DNA from 2 places in the Micromonospora globbae genome. Region 2 is predicted to be linked to the other one. Evidence: riboswitches for the same ligand, from Rfam matches in the RefSeq annotation. Region 2 holds a riboswitch; the other holds the start of a gene.
The links. A riboswitch is a leader RNA that binds a small molecule or an ion and turns the genes downstream of it on or off. The one in region 2 is predicted to bind glycine.

Region 1: linked by a shared signal. The riboswitch ahead of OG994_RS10135 (amidohydrolase) and the one ahead of gcvP (aminomethyl-transferring glycine dehydrogenase) in region 2 are both predicted to bind glycine.

The regions. Positions count from the first base shown of each region.
Region 1 is NZ_CP108084.1:2,274,655-2,281,547, reverse strand. It holds gene OG994_RS10145 (phosphatase PAP2 family protein) at 1-161, shown strand, start outside; gene OG994_RS10140 (AI-2E family transporter) at 186-1,358, opposite strand; gene OG994_RS10135 (amidohydrolase) at 1,633-3,381, opposite strand; glycine riboswitch at 3,654-3,747, opposite strand; gene OG994_RS10130 (DoxX family protein) at 3,982-4,377, shown strand; gene OG994_RS10125 (penicillin acylase family protein) at 4,743-6,893, shown strand, end outside.
Region 2 is NZ_CP108084.1:1,946,165-1,953,057, forward strand. It holds gene OG994_RS08660 (chorismate-binding protein) at 1-817, opposite strand, end outside; gene OG994_RS08665 (DUF5999 family protein) at 941-1,141, shown strand; gene gcvP (aminomethyl-transferring glycine dehydrogenase) at 1,255-4,077, opposite strand; glycine riboswitch at 4,150-4,248, opposite strand; gene OG994_RS08675 (NAD-dependent protein deacetylase) at 4,441-5,325, opposite strand; gene OG994_RS08680 (SDR family oxidoreductase) at 5,494-6,150, shown strand; gene OG994_RS08685 (DivIVA domain-containing protein) at 6,324-6,893, opposite strand, start outside.

The DNA.
Region 1 (6,893 bases), 330 kb from region 2:
TCGTGCCTCCGGCGTCGACGGTCGTGGATCCGGCGCCGTCGCTGGCCGCCGTCACCCGGACCGGGTCGCCCGGCGGCCACCCGGCGATCCCGGGCGGCCCCGGCTGGCGTACCGCCTCACGCCCGTTGGAACCCGAGCCGGCCGTCACCGAGGGGGCCTGAACCCGTCCGGTGCTCGCCCCGCCGTCAGGCGGGCTGCTCGGCCGCGGTGGCGCCCGCCGCAGGGCGGTCGGGGCCCGGCTCACCGGCCGGGTCGGTCGGGTCCGGGTCCGGTTGCTCCGGTGCGGCCCGTTCGGGCGGGTCGCTCAACTGCTCGCGCAGGTAGTTCCAGATCACGGCGACCAGCGCGGCGGCCGGCACCGCCAGCAGGCTGCCCACGATGCCGGCCAGGCTGCCGCCCAGCGTCACCGCGAGCAGGACGACCGCCGCGTGCAGGCCGAGCCCGCGGCTCTGCACCATGGGCTGGAAGACGTTCCCTTCGAGCTGCTGCACCGCCACGATGATGGCGAGCACGATGAGCGCGTCGGTCAGGCCGTTCGACACCAGTGCGATGAGGACGGCGACGAACCCGGCGAACAGGGCACCCACGATGGGGACGAACGCCGCCACGAACGTCAGCACGGCCAGGGGCAGCACCAGCGGCACCCCGACGATCCACAGGCCGAGGCCGATGAAGACGGCGTCCAACAGACCGACGAACGCCTGGGACCGCACGAACGCGCCCAGGGTGTCCCAGCTGCGGGCCGCCACGGTGGGCACGTCCACGGCGAGGCGGCCGGGGAGCTGGCGGGTGAGCCAGGGCAGGAACCGGGGGCCGTCCTTGAGGAAGAAGAACATGAGGAACACCGCCAGGACGGCGGTGACGACCCCGTTGACGATCGTCCCCACACCCGTGACCGTGGCGGTCACGATGCTGCCCACGCTGTCCTGGACACGGGCGACCCCGGCGTCGAGCGCCTCGCTGATCTCGTCGTCGCCGATGTTCAGCGGCGGGCCGGAGGCCCACTCGCGCAGGTGCTGGATCCCGTCGACGACCCCGTCGGCCAGCTCGCCGGACTGCGACGCGACCGGCACCGCGATGAGCACCACGATCCCGGCGGCGGCGAGGAGGAACAGCAGGGTCACGGTCGACGCGGCCAGCGCCGGGCGCCAGCCGTGCCGGCGCAGGAAGCGGGCCAGCGGCCAGGTCAACGTGGTCAGGAGCAGGGCGATCACGAGCGGCCAGACGACCGACCACATCCGGCCCATGATCCACAGGACCACCCCGGTGCCCAGCAGGACCAGCAGCATGTCCAGGGAGACGCGTGCCGAGGCCCGCAGGGCGGCCCGCGTCTTCGAGGCGTTCAGCGAGGAAGGCATCGGCATAACCCTAGACATCCTCGTCGAGCCGGCGCCGCCCGGCGTCGTAGAAGAGCGGTGACCGGCATCACGGACCGCCGACCGGCGCACGGACGAGCGGTGACCGGCATCGCGGGCCCGCGCCGCCCCGCGTCACGGACGAGCACCGGCCCGCGTCACGGGCCGGCGTACGTCGCCCGAAAGGGCGTGCGACGCGGACACGGCGGTGTGGTGCCGGGGCCGCGCCCCGACACCACACCCGTGCTCCGGCCCGGCGACGCCGGGCCCACCGGCGCTACTCCAGCGGCGGCAGGTTCGACGGCGGCAGGCTCGGCCCGAGGTCAGGGGCGGTCTCGGTGGAGACGACCCGCCGGGGCGGCCAGGTGACCCCGCGCGGCGGCCAGGACTGCCGGGTCCGCTCCAGGAACCACTTCGGCGGCTCGTACAGGGGCAGCTCGTAGTCGTTCGGCAGCATGCTCTTCCACTTGATCTTCGCCGTACGCCGCTCGAACTCCTCCTTCATCTCGGCGATGACCGTCGGCTGGGTCAGCAGATCGACGGTGGTGGCGGCCAGGTACTTGGCGGCGGCCAGCATGGACACGTGCCCGGCGTGCGACGCCGCCGTGGCGGTGTGGTGCCACGAGTGGTTCTTCGTGCCGCCGGGCTGGTGGGCGGTGCCCATGGAGATGGTGGGCACCTGCCAGCTGATGTCGGCGACGTCGGTGGAGCCGCCGCCCATGAACACCGGCGCCGGGGGCCGGAGCTCACTGATCGTGGAGGAGAAGCCGGTCTCCGCCGACCCGTTCGACCTCTGCAACGCCTTGCCGAAGCGCTGGTCGGCCTCCGAGAACGTCGGCGCGCCGACCTGCGTCATGTTGGCGTACATCAACTCGGCGCCGCGCTTGTTGCCGAGCTTGTTCCAGACGCCGCCCATGATGCGGTACTGCATGCGGGTGCCGGTGGCCAGGGCGGCCGCCTCGGCACACTTGACGATCTTGTCCATGAGGATCTTGGCGCGGGCCGGGCTGCCCTCCCGCGCGTAGTACCAGATGCTCGACAGCGTCGGGAAGACGTTCGGCGCCTGCCCGGTCTGGCGGATGGCGTGGTGCATGCGGGCGGTGTGGGCCATGTCGCTCTCCCGCAGGAACTCGGTGAGCATCGCCATCGCCGTGACCGCGTCCTGGGTGGAGCGGGTGCTCAACGGGGAGCCGCCGTGGCCGTCGGTGCCCAGGAACTGGAACGCGACGCTGTACATCGCGTTGCCCGAGCCCCAGCTGGTGCTGTTGCCGGTGGCCGGGTGCCAGTCGACGAAGGCGTCCAGGCCCCGGTAGACGCCCGCCTTCACGGCGACCGACTTGCCGACCAGCTGCTCCTCGGCCGTGGAGCCGAAGAACTTGATGGTGCCGTCGAGGTTGCGGGCCTTCATCGCCTTCGCGGTCGCCACCGCCGCGCCGGCCGCCGCGGCGCCCAGCGCGCAGTGCCCGCAGCCGTGGCCGAAGCCGTACGTGGGCGAGTAGGGGTCGTGGTGGTAGACGAGCGGGGAGTGCTGCGGGTTGGACTTCTCCTGCGACAGCCCCGGCAGCGCGTCGTACTCACCGCTGAAGCCGATCACCGGCTTGCCGGTGCCGTTGCTGAACGTCGCCACGAACGCGGTGGGCATGCCGCCCGACCCCCACTCGATCGTGAAGCCGTTCGCCTTCAGGAACTGCGCCTCGGCCCACGACGAGTTCCACTCGGCCAGGGAGGGCTCCGCGTACTCCCAGATCCGGTCGTTCAGGCCGATGATGCGGTCGGACTCGCGGTCGATCCACGAGAGGGCCGCGTCCTTCGCCTGTGAGTCGACGGCCAGACCCGTCGGCGCCTCGTAGTTCACGGGATCGGCCGGCATCGTCGCGGGGTCGAGCGCGAGATCCGACGCGGCGGCCAGGGCCGGGTCCGACGTCAGGATGGGAGCGACCGCGAGCCCGGCGCCGGCGGCGCCGAGGAGCCCGAGCAGATCGCGACGGCTGTACCCGGACGAATCGAGATGATCGGTTTCACACACGTTGCTCTCCTCGACCAGAAGCTGATCAACCGGACAGTGACAGCGGGTCGTCGGCATGCCGAAATGGTGAGCAACGGGCAATCCGAAATGGAGGATCCCGCGGAGGAGTGACAAATTGGGGGTCGACGGAAAAGGGCATGACGTTGAGCCGACTGTCGATTGGACGCAACGGGCGCCCACCGTCCCCACTGTCTGTTTACCTGAGAGTGTCACCAGCTCGCGCTGGCTTCCCCCTTCGGTGAGCGGCATACGCCGCTGCTCTCCAGTGGCGCCTCGGAACTGCAGTACCTGGGCCTGAGAGATTCCGGGAAGTTGCTCCTTCGGCGCCTCCCTTGGCCAGAGGGAGGACTCTCCTGCAGCTCCTCAAACGGCTAGTGTCGATCCAAACCAACAGGGCCCGCGGATGTCAACCCTCATCCCATGGTTGCCCGTAAAAGATTATTACCGACGCCAATGCGTATCTGGTCGTGAACCCGCACGGTCGGTGGTGCGGTCGCGCGCCGCGCCACGCCCGGCCGCCGGGAGCGGTGTCGCGGGTGTCCGGCGCCGGGGCGCCGCTTCGACGTACCGGTGGCAGGCACCGCCGTCGAAGGGATCGCCATGACCACGAAGCAGTTGTCGCCGGGCCGCGTCCGTCACCTGCGGTGGATACCGCAGGTGCCGCTGGCGCTCGCGATGGTCGCCGCAGGAACGGCCAAGCTCGGCGGCAATCCCGCCATGGTGGCGATGTTCGACGACATCGGCGCCGGGCAGTGGTTCCGCTACGCGGTGGGCGCACTGGAGGTCGCCGGCGGGGTGGGCCTGGTGATCCCCCGGCTGGCCGGCTACGCGGCGCTCGGTCTCGTGTGCCTGCTGGCCGGCGCGGTCGTCACCAACGTGGCCGTGCTCCGTACGTCGCCGGTGGTCGCGCTGGCGCACCTGGCCGCCGCCGTGCTGGTCGCCTGGCTCCGCCGCCCGCCCCTCGTGTCGCGGAGCGATCACGCGCGCCGGCCGTGACCCGGCCTGCGATCAGGGCGAATATCTGTTGATCTCTATTGCCCGTCCGCCCCACGAGTGGTAGTCATGTCGGAGCGGGTTGATCACCGAGTGGTCGGGGAGGTGGCGATGATCGTTGTCGTCCCCTGGCCGAACGGCGGGCACCGCGCCGCCGCCCGACCCTGCGCCGGCGCCTCCGGCGCACCTCACCCACGCGCGACCGGCACCGCCGGGTCCGTCCGGTAGGGACAGGCCGCCGTGCTGGGAGTCCGCGAACCGGCAGTCGCCGCGGCGCCTCGGGCGCCGACCCCGCGGATGCCACGAGCCGATCCACCCGGATCGCCCCACCACCGCACCGTCCCTTTCGAGAAAGGTGGACCACCCCCATGGACCACGCGCAGAACGACGGGCTGAGCCGGCGCCGCATCCTGGGCGGCGCAGCCGGACTGGCCGCCGGCGCCGCCGCCGTCGCGGCGGGACTGCCGACCGGCGGCGCGACCGCGGCCGGGAAGGGCGGATCCGATCTCGCCCGCTGGCGCCGGCAGGCGGCACACGTGACGATCACCCGCGACGACTGGGGCATCCCGCACGTGACCGGCAGGACGGACGCCGACGCCGTGTTCGGGATGATGTACGCCCAGGCCGAGGACGACTTCAACCGGATCGAGCGCAACTACCTGGTGAGCCTCGGCCGTCTCGCCGAGGCCGAGGGCGAGAGCGCGATCTGGCAGGACCTGCGCCAGCGGCTGTTCATCGACCCCGAGACCCTGAAGAGGTACTACGCCGCCTGCCCCGACTGGCTGCGGAAGCTCATGCAGGCCTGGGCGGACGGCCTCAACTACTACCTCGCGACCCACCCCGAGGTGCGCCCGCGCGTCATCACGCGGTTCGAGCCGTGGATGCCGCTGAGCTTCTCCGAGGGCAGCATCGGCGGCGACATCGAGCGGGTGCCGCTCAGCCAGCTCCAGGCGTTCTACGAGGGGCGTTCGGCGCCGATGACCGACGAGGAACGCGGGTTGCTGTTCCGCGAGCCCAGCGGCTCCAACGGCATGGCCATCGCGCCCAGCCACACCCGTGACGGCCACGCGCTGCTGCTGATCAACCCGCACACCAGCTTCTTCTTCCGCTCCGAGCAGCACGTGACCAGCGGCGAGGGGCTCGACGTCTACGGCGCGGCCACCTGGGGCCAGTTCTTCATCTACCAGGGCTTCAACGCCCACACCGGATGGATGCACACGTCCAGCGGCGTCGACAACGTCGACGAGTTCGCCGAGACGATCGTGACCGGGCCGGACGGCCGCCGCTCCTACCGGTACGGCACGCGGCTGCGGCCGGTGACCACGAAGACGATCACGCTGTCCTACCGTACGGCCGAGGGCGGGCTGGCGCGCCGGCGGTTCACGACGTACGCCACCCACCACGGGCCCATCGTGCGAGAGGCCGACGGCAAGTGGATCGCGTTCGCCCTCATGAACCGGCCCGTCGAGGCGCTGCAACAGAGCTTCCTGCGCACCAAGACGCGCGACTACGCGAGCTACATCGCCGTGGCGGGGCTCAAGGCCAACAGCTCGAACAACACCCTGTTCGCGAGCGCGAAGGGTGAGATCGCGTTCCTGGTGCCGCAGTTCATGCCCGTACGCGAGGACCGCTTCGACTACCGCAAGCCCGTCGACGGCAGCCACCCGGAGACCGACTGGCACGGGCTGCACACCCTGCGGAGCCTCCCGCAGGTGGTGAACCCGAGGAACGGCTGGACGTTCAACACGAACAACTGGCCGTGGACCGCCGCCGGCCCGGACAGCCCCCGGGCGGAGGACTACCCGCGCTACTTCGACCAGGCCGGGGAGAACCCGCGCGGCCCGCAGGCGATCCGCGTGCTCAGCGCCCGCACCGACTTCACGCCGCAGACGCTGATCGAGGCGGCCTTCGACCGGTACCTCACGGCGTTCGCCCGGCTCGTGCCGCAACTGGTCGCCGCGTGGGACAAGCTGCCCGACGACGACCCGCAGAAGTCGGCGCTCGCCGGCCCGGTCGGTCTGCTCCGCGACTGGGACCACCGCTGGAGCGCGGAGTCGACCGCGACGTCCCTGGCCGTGTTCTGGGGTGAGGCGCTGTGGGCGCCCCTGGCGCAGGCGGCCCGCGACGCCGGCATGTCCATGTGGGACTACCTGGCCGAACGCGCCACCGACCCGCAGCGGCTCACCGCCCTCGCGGAGGCAACGAACCGGCTTACGCAGGACTTCGGCAGCTGGCAGGTGCCGTGGGGCGAGATCAACCGCTTCCAGCGCAACGACGGCGCGATCACCCAGACCTTCGACGACGCCAAGCCCAGCATCCCGGTGCCCTTCACCTCCGCGCAGTGGGGTTCGCTCGCCTCGTTCGGCGCGCGCCGCTACCCGGGCACGAAGCGCTACTACGGCACCAGCGGCAACAGCTTCGTGGCGGTCGTCGAGTTCGGGCCGCGGCTGCGCGCCTGGGCGGTGACGGCCGGAGGCGCGAGCGGGCACCCCGACTCGCCGCACTTCAACGACCAGGCC
Region 2 (6,893 bases):
CGAACAGTTCGTCGACCCGGACGCTGCCGGTGCGGGCGATCCGCGCGAGGTCGTTGCGTTCCAGGTCGACGATCATCACGTGTTCGGCGCGTTCCTTGGCGCTGGCCAGCAGCTCCCGGGCGCCGGCGGGGGTGGCGGGCCGGGTGCCCTTGATCGGGCGGGTGACGAGCCGCCCGCCGGTCAGCTCGACCAGCGTCTCCGGTGAGGCGCAGCCGACCGCCCAGCCCGCGCCGGCCAGCACGCCGCCGTAGCGGGCGCCGGGCAGCGTGCCCAGGCGGGCGAGGGCCGGCAGGGGATCCCCGGCGTACCGGGCGGCGGCGTGCCCCACGACGTTGACCTGGTAGACGTCGCCGCGGCCGATGGCGTCGCGGACCGCCTCGACGGCGCCGGCGTGCCGGGCCGGCGTCCAGCTCTCGACCCACTCGCCGAGCCGCCAGGGGCCGGCCGCCGGCCGGGGCGACGGCGGGTCGCCGTGGCCGTAGACGACCACGGCCACCTCGGGCAGGGTGGGCACCGGGTTGGGCGCGCCGGGCGGCGCGCCGGCCAGCAGCGCCCCGGCGGCGGCCGACACGTACAGGGCGGCGCCGCAGACGCCGGCCGGGTCGTGGGTGGCGGGGCGGGCGAGGTCGTGCAGCGGCAGGCCGTGCGCGGCCAGGAACTCCTGCGCGCCGTCGGCGGGGTCGCCGCCGTCGGCCGGGCGCCACTCCCAGCGGGCCCGCTCGACGAGGGTACGGCGGCAGCGGGCGGGCGCCGCCGGTGCATCGACCGAAGTCAGTTCTGGGAGCGTTTCCACGCCGTCTGGCCCTATCTGCCTCATCCGTTCAGTGGATTTCCCGACCCGCACGCGCATACCTGCTCGATGCGGGCCACTTTCGCTTGGTACTGTGCGTCACTGGTCATGTGAACCATGACACAGTGCCCCCACAGTCCGGAGAACCCGATGTGCCAGCACCAACCCACCTGCCCCTCCGCCGACGCTACCGACCGGGAGGCCGCCCGGGTCATCGCCTGCTTCCCTGAGCAGGGCTGGAGCCTGCTCTGCAACGGGGTCATCGTCTTCGAGGACACCGGCGAACTGCTCCCCGACGGCCGGTCCATCGCCCCGCACCGCGGCCCCGCCCGCCACGCCCTCGTCGCCTGACGCGACCACGCTGCGTCACCACCCACCGGTCAGCACCGGCCCGTCACCGTGGCCGCCGCCGGCCGGTACGACGCGGCCGGGGCGGCCACCGGCGACCGCCCCGGCACACCCGCTCAGCTCTCGAACGCCTCCGGCGACGGGCACGAGCAGACCAGGTTCCGGTCGCCGTACGCGCCGTCGATCCGCCGCACCGGCGGCCAGTACTTCCCCGCCCGGTCCACCCCGGCCGGGTACGCGCCCACCGACCGCGGGTACGGGTGCGGCCACTCGTCCCCGCTGACCATCGCCGCCGTGTGCGGCGCGTTGGCCAGGGGATTGTCCCCCGCCGGCCACTCACCGGAACCCACCTTGTCGATCTCCGCCCGGATCGCGATCATCGCGTCGCAGAACCGGTCCAGCTCGGCCAGGTCCTCACTCTCCGTCGGCTCCACCATGAGCGTCCCCGCCACCGGGAACGACATCGTCGGCGCGTGGAAGCCGTAGTCGATCAGCCGCTTCGCCACGTCGTCGACGCTCACCCCGGTCGCCTTCGTCAACGGCCGCAGGTCGAGGATGCACTCGTGCGCCACGAGGCCCTTGTTGCCGGCGTACAACACCGGGTAGTGGTTGCGCAGCCGCGCCGCCACGTAGTTCGCGGCCAGCACCGCCACCCCGGTTGCCCGGGTCAGCCCCGACGCGCCCATCATCCGCAGGTACGCCCACGGGATCGGCAGGATCCCCGCCGACCCGTACCGGGCCGCCGAGATCGCCGGCCGCCCCGCGGCCCGCCCGCCCAGCGGGTCACCCGGCAGGTACGGCGCCAGGTGTGCCCGCACCGCCACCGGCCCCACACCCGGCCCGCCGCCGCCGTGCGGGATGCAGAACGTCTTGTGCAGGTTCAGGTGCGACACGTCGGCACCGAACTTCCCCGGCTTGGCGAACCCGACCAGCGCGTTGAGGTTCGCCCCGTCGACGTACACCTGCCCGCCGGCGTCGTGCACCTTCGCGCACAGCTGGGCGATGCCCGTCTCGTACACCCCGTGCGTCGACGGGTACGTCACCATGATCGCCGCCAGGGCGTCCCGATGCTTGTCGATCTTCGCGTCGAGGTCCACCAGGTCCACGTTGCCGTCGGCGTCGCACGCCACCACGACCACCCGCATGCCGGCCATGACGGCGCTGGCCGCGTTCGTGCCGTGCGCCGACGACGGGATCAGGCACACGTCCCGGTGCCCCTCGCCCCGGTCCCGGTGGTACGCGCGGATCGCCAGCAGCCCGGCCAGCTCCCCCTGCGACCCAGCGTTGGGCTGCACGCTCACCGCGTCGTAGCCCGTCACCTCGGCCAGCCACCCCTCCAACTGGGCGATCATCTCCCGGTAGCCGGCGGTCTGCTCGGCCGGCGCGAACGGGTGGACGTGCGCGAACTCCGCCCAGCTGATCGGCTCCATCTCGGTGGTGGCGTTCAGCTTCATCGTGCACGAGCCCAGCGGGATCATGCCGCGGTCCAGGGCGTAGTCGAAGTCGGCCAGCCGCCGCAGGTACCGCAGCATCGCCGTCTCCGAGTGGTGGCTGGTGAACACCGGGTGGGTGAGGAACTCCGACGTACGGGCCAGGCCCGCCGGCAGCGCCTCCTCGGCCCCCGCCCCCGGGGCGGGCACCCCGAACGCGGCGCACACCACGGCCAGGTGCGCGTCGGTGGTCGTCTCGTCGCACGACACACCGACGTGGTCGGCGTCGGCCAGCCGCAGGTTCACCCCCCGCTCGGCGGCGGCCGCCACGACCGCCTCCGCGCCGCCGGGCACCCGCGCCAGCACCGTGTCGAAGAACGCGTCGTGCACCACCTCGACGCCGCCGCCGCGCAGCGCCGCCGCGAGCCGCGCCGCCATCGCGTGCGTACGCCGGGCGATGCGCCGCAGCCCGTCCGGGCCGTGGTACACCGCGTACATGCCGGCCATCACCGCCAGCAGCACCTGCGCCGTGCAGATGTTGCTGGTCGCCTTCTCCCGCCGGATGTGCTGCTCACGGGTCTGCAACGCCAGCCGGTAGGCCGGGTTGCCGTCCGCGTCGCGGGACACACCCACCAGCCGGCCGGGCAGCATCCGCTCCAGCCCCGACCGCACCGCCAGGTAGCCGGCGTGCGGGCCACCGAACCCCATCGGTACGCCGAACCGCTGCGTGGTGCCGGCGGCGATGTCCGCGCCGATCTCGCCGGGCGGGCGCAGCAGCGTCAACGCCAGCAGGTCCGCGGCGACGGTCACCAGCGCGCCGGCCCCGTGCGCCGCCGCCACGAGGGCCGCGTGGTCGCGGACCGCACCGGACGCACCCGGGTATTGCAGGTGCAGACCGAAGAACTCCCCGGGCAGCTCCTCGACGTCCAGGTCGAGCACCCGCACCTCGATGCCGAGCGGCTCCGCCCGGCTGCTGATCACCGCGATGGTCTGCGGCAGCGCGTCGGCGTCGACCACGTACACCGGGCTCTTGCTCTTCGACGCCCGGCGGGCGAGGGTCATGGCCTCGGCCGCGGCGGTGCCCTCGTCGAGCATCGAGGCGTTCGCGGTGGCCAGACCGGTCAGGTCGGTCACCATCGTCTGGAAGTTCAGCAGCGCCTCCAACCGGCCCTGGCTGATCTCCGGCTGGTACGGCGTGTACGCCGTGTACCACGCCGGGTCCTCCAGCACGTTGCGGCGGATCACCGCCGGGGTGTGCGTGCCGTGGTAGCCCAGGCCGATCATGGAGACGGCGACGGTGTTGCGGGCCGCGAGGGCCCTCAGCTCGGCGAGCGCCTCGGCCTCGGTGGCCGGCTCCGGCAGGTCCAGGGTGCCGTGCCAGCGGATCACCTCGGGGATCGCCGCGTCCATCAGCTCGTCGATCGAGCTGTAGCCGACGGTCTCCAGCATCCGGCGTTCGTCGTCCGGGCCGGGGCCGATGTGACGGGTGGCGAACTGCTCTGTGGTCATGGGCTGCGCTCCCGGGGCGAGGTCGACAGTCGGCCTCCCCCTCTGTCGCGCCCGCACGGCGCTCCACAGTGCCTGCCCCACGAGGTCCTTTTGCCTGAGAGGTTCCGGGGAGGATTTGCCCCTTCGGCGCCGCCCCGGGTACTGCTGGGCGGTCTCTCCCCCGTGGGTGTTACCGGCATGGTCAACGCTACCAGCGGGAGGGTTTCCCACGGATGTCGTACCCCGGTGGCGGTGATCATGCCTGGTCCCGGGGTCGGCGGCAGCCCCGGCCGCCGGGCCCGCCCCGGCGGGGTCCCCGGTCGGGTCGGCCGGCCGGCGCGGGTGCGGCTGTCGGGCCCGGCCCGGTCGGGCTCCACGCGCGGGTCAGCCGGTTGCGGCCACCACCCGGGCCGTGCCCGGCTCCGCCGCGACGGCGCGGTCGGCCAGCGCCGGCAGCACCCGGCCCAGCGGCGCGTCCACGGTCAGCGCCGCGTACGCGTCACCGCGCGTCGGACCCTGGTTGACGATCACCACGGGAATGCCGAGCTTCGCCGCCCGCAGCACGAACCGCCGCCCCGACATCACCGTCAACGACGAGCCCAGCACCAGCAGCAGCCGCGCCCGCTCCACCAGTGCGAAGCAGCGCGCCACCCGGGGCGCAGGCACGGTCTCGCCGAAGAACACCACGTCCGGTTTCAGCGTGCCCGTGCCGCAGAACGTGCAGTCGACCACCCGGAACGCCGCTTCCGCGGCCTCGTCGAGGTCCACGTCGCCGTCGGGGTTGACGGCGGCCACCCGCGCGTCGAACCCGGGGTTCGCCTCCCGCAGCCGCCGGTCCAGTTCCTCCCGCGAGGTCCGGTTGCCGCAGTCGAGGCACACCACCTCGTCGAGGCGGCCGTGCAGCTCCACCACCTCCGGGCTGCCCGCCGCCGTGTGCAACCCGTCGACGTTCTGCGTGATCACCGCGTCGACCAGGCCGCCGTGCTGCAACCGGGCCACCGCCCGGTGCCCGTCGTTCGGCTGTGCCCGCGCCATCAACCGCCACCCCAGGTGGCTGCGCGCCCAGTAGCGCCGCCGGGCCAGCGGATCCCGGGTGAACGTCTGGTACGTCATCGGGGTGTGCCGCCGCGCCACCCCGCTGGGCCCCCGGTAGTCGGGGATGCCCGACTCGGTGGACAGACCCGCCCCGCTGAGCACCACGACACCGCCGCCGGCCACCCGCTCGACCAGCTCGTCGATCGTCTCCGTCACGCGTCCATGCTGCCTCACCGAGCCCCGCCCGGCGAACGCGCGGCCCGTGCCGGGCCTCGCTCACAGGGCGATGGCGCGTGCTCGGGCCCTACCTCGCACCGATCGCTGCGGCGCTGGGCTCGCCCACCCGGCGACAGGGCGCGGCTCGCCGGCGCGGCGACCAGGACCGGCGGCTAGGTTGCAGGTATGCGCGTCGTCATCGCCGGAGGGCACGGCAAGATCGCCCGGCTGCTGCTGCGGGAACTCGCCGGCCGCGGCGACACCGCCGTCGGCCTGATCCGCAACCCCGACCACGCCGCCGACCTGACCGCCGTCGGCGCCCAGCCGGTCCTCGCCGACCTGGAGCGCGTCGGCGTCGACGAGCTGGCCGGTCACCTCGCCGGCGCCGACGCGGTGGTCCACGCCGACGGCGCCGGCCCGGGCAGCGGCGCCGCCCGCAAGGACACCGTCGACCGGGCCGCCGCCGTGCTGCTCGCCGACGCCGCGCAACGCGCCGGCGTCCGCCGCTACCTGCTGGTCTCCTCGATGGGCGTGGAGGACGCGCCGCGCCCGGGCACCGACGAGGTGTTCGCCGCCTACCTGCGGGCGAAGAAGGCCGCCGAGGACGACGTCACCGGCCGTGACCTCGACTGGACGGTGCTGCGACCCGGCCGGCTCACCGACGACCCGCCGACCGGGCGCGTCACCCTGGAGCGGCGCGTGCCCCGCGGCGCCGTCACCCGCGCCGACGTGGCCGGGGTGCTGGTCGCCCTCCTCGACGCCCCGGCGACCGCCGGCCTCGTCCTGGAACTCGTCAACGGCGACACCCCGGTGGCCGAAGCCGTAACGACGGCCACCCGCTGACCCCCGGTCCCCCACGTCCCCGGTCCCCGTGTCCCCGTGCCGGGCGCGCGGCCCCGGTGATCGCGTGGCCCGGGTGATCATGAAGTTACCGCCACGACACGCCGACGGCGCCGGCAATAACCTCATGATCACCGGAGAGGGTCCAGGCGGGTGGCCCGGAGACGGGGGTGGGGTCAGCGTTGCTGGTGTCGCGGAGGTAGCGCCGTCTGCTGGGCTCCCGCGCCCACCGCCTCCCCCACGAGCCGGTTCACCGTACGCGCCAACTGCTCACTGCCGTCGTCGAGATGCCGCGCCGCCGCCTGCATGTGGGAGATCATCATCTCGCCGAAGATCCGCAGCGCCTCCCGGGTCGCCACCGAGTCGTCGAAGCTCGGCCCCGCCGCGCTCCGGTACTCCGACACCGCCCGCTCGGCCTCCTGCCTCGCCTCCTCGACCGCCGCCTGCATGTAGCTCTCGTACTGGGCGCGCGCGTACTCCGCGACCCGGCGCGCGTAGTCGTGCGCCTGCGCGATGATCTGCTCCGCCTCCCGCTGCGCCGCCGAGAGCAGGTTCACCTCCTTCGCGGCCGGCATGGGCACCGCGGCGTTCTTGCTCGGGATCACCCCGTGCCGGTGCAGCTCCACCCGGTCGGTGAGCCGCTCGTTCTCCGCCCGCAGGTTCGCGATCTGCGTCGACAGCAGGTCCAGCTCGTCGGCCACCTGCATCCGGAACCGGTCCACCTCGGCGTTGTCGTACCCGCGGCG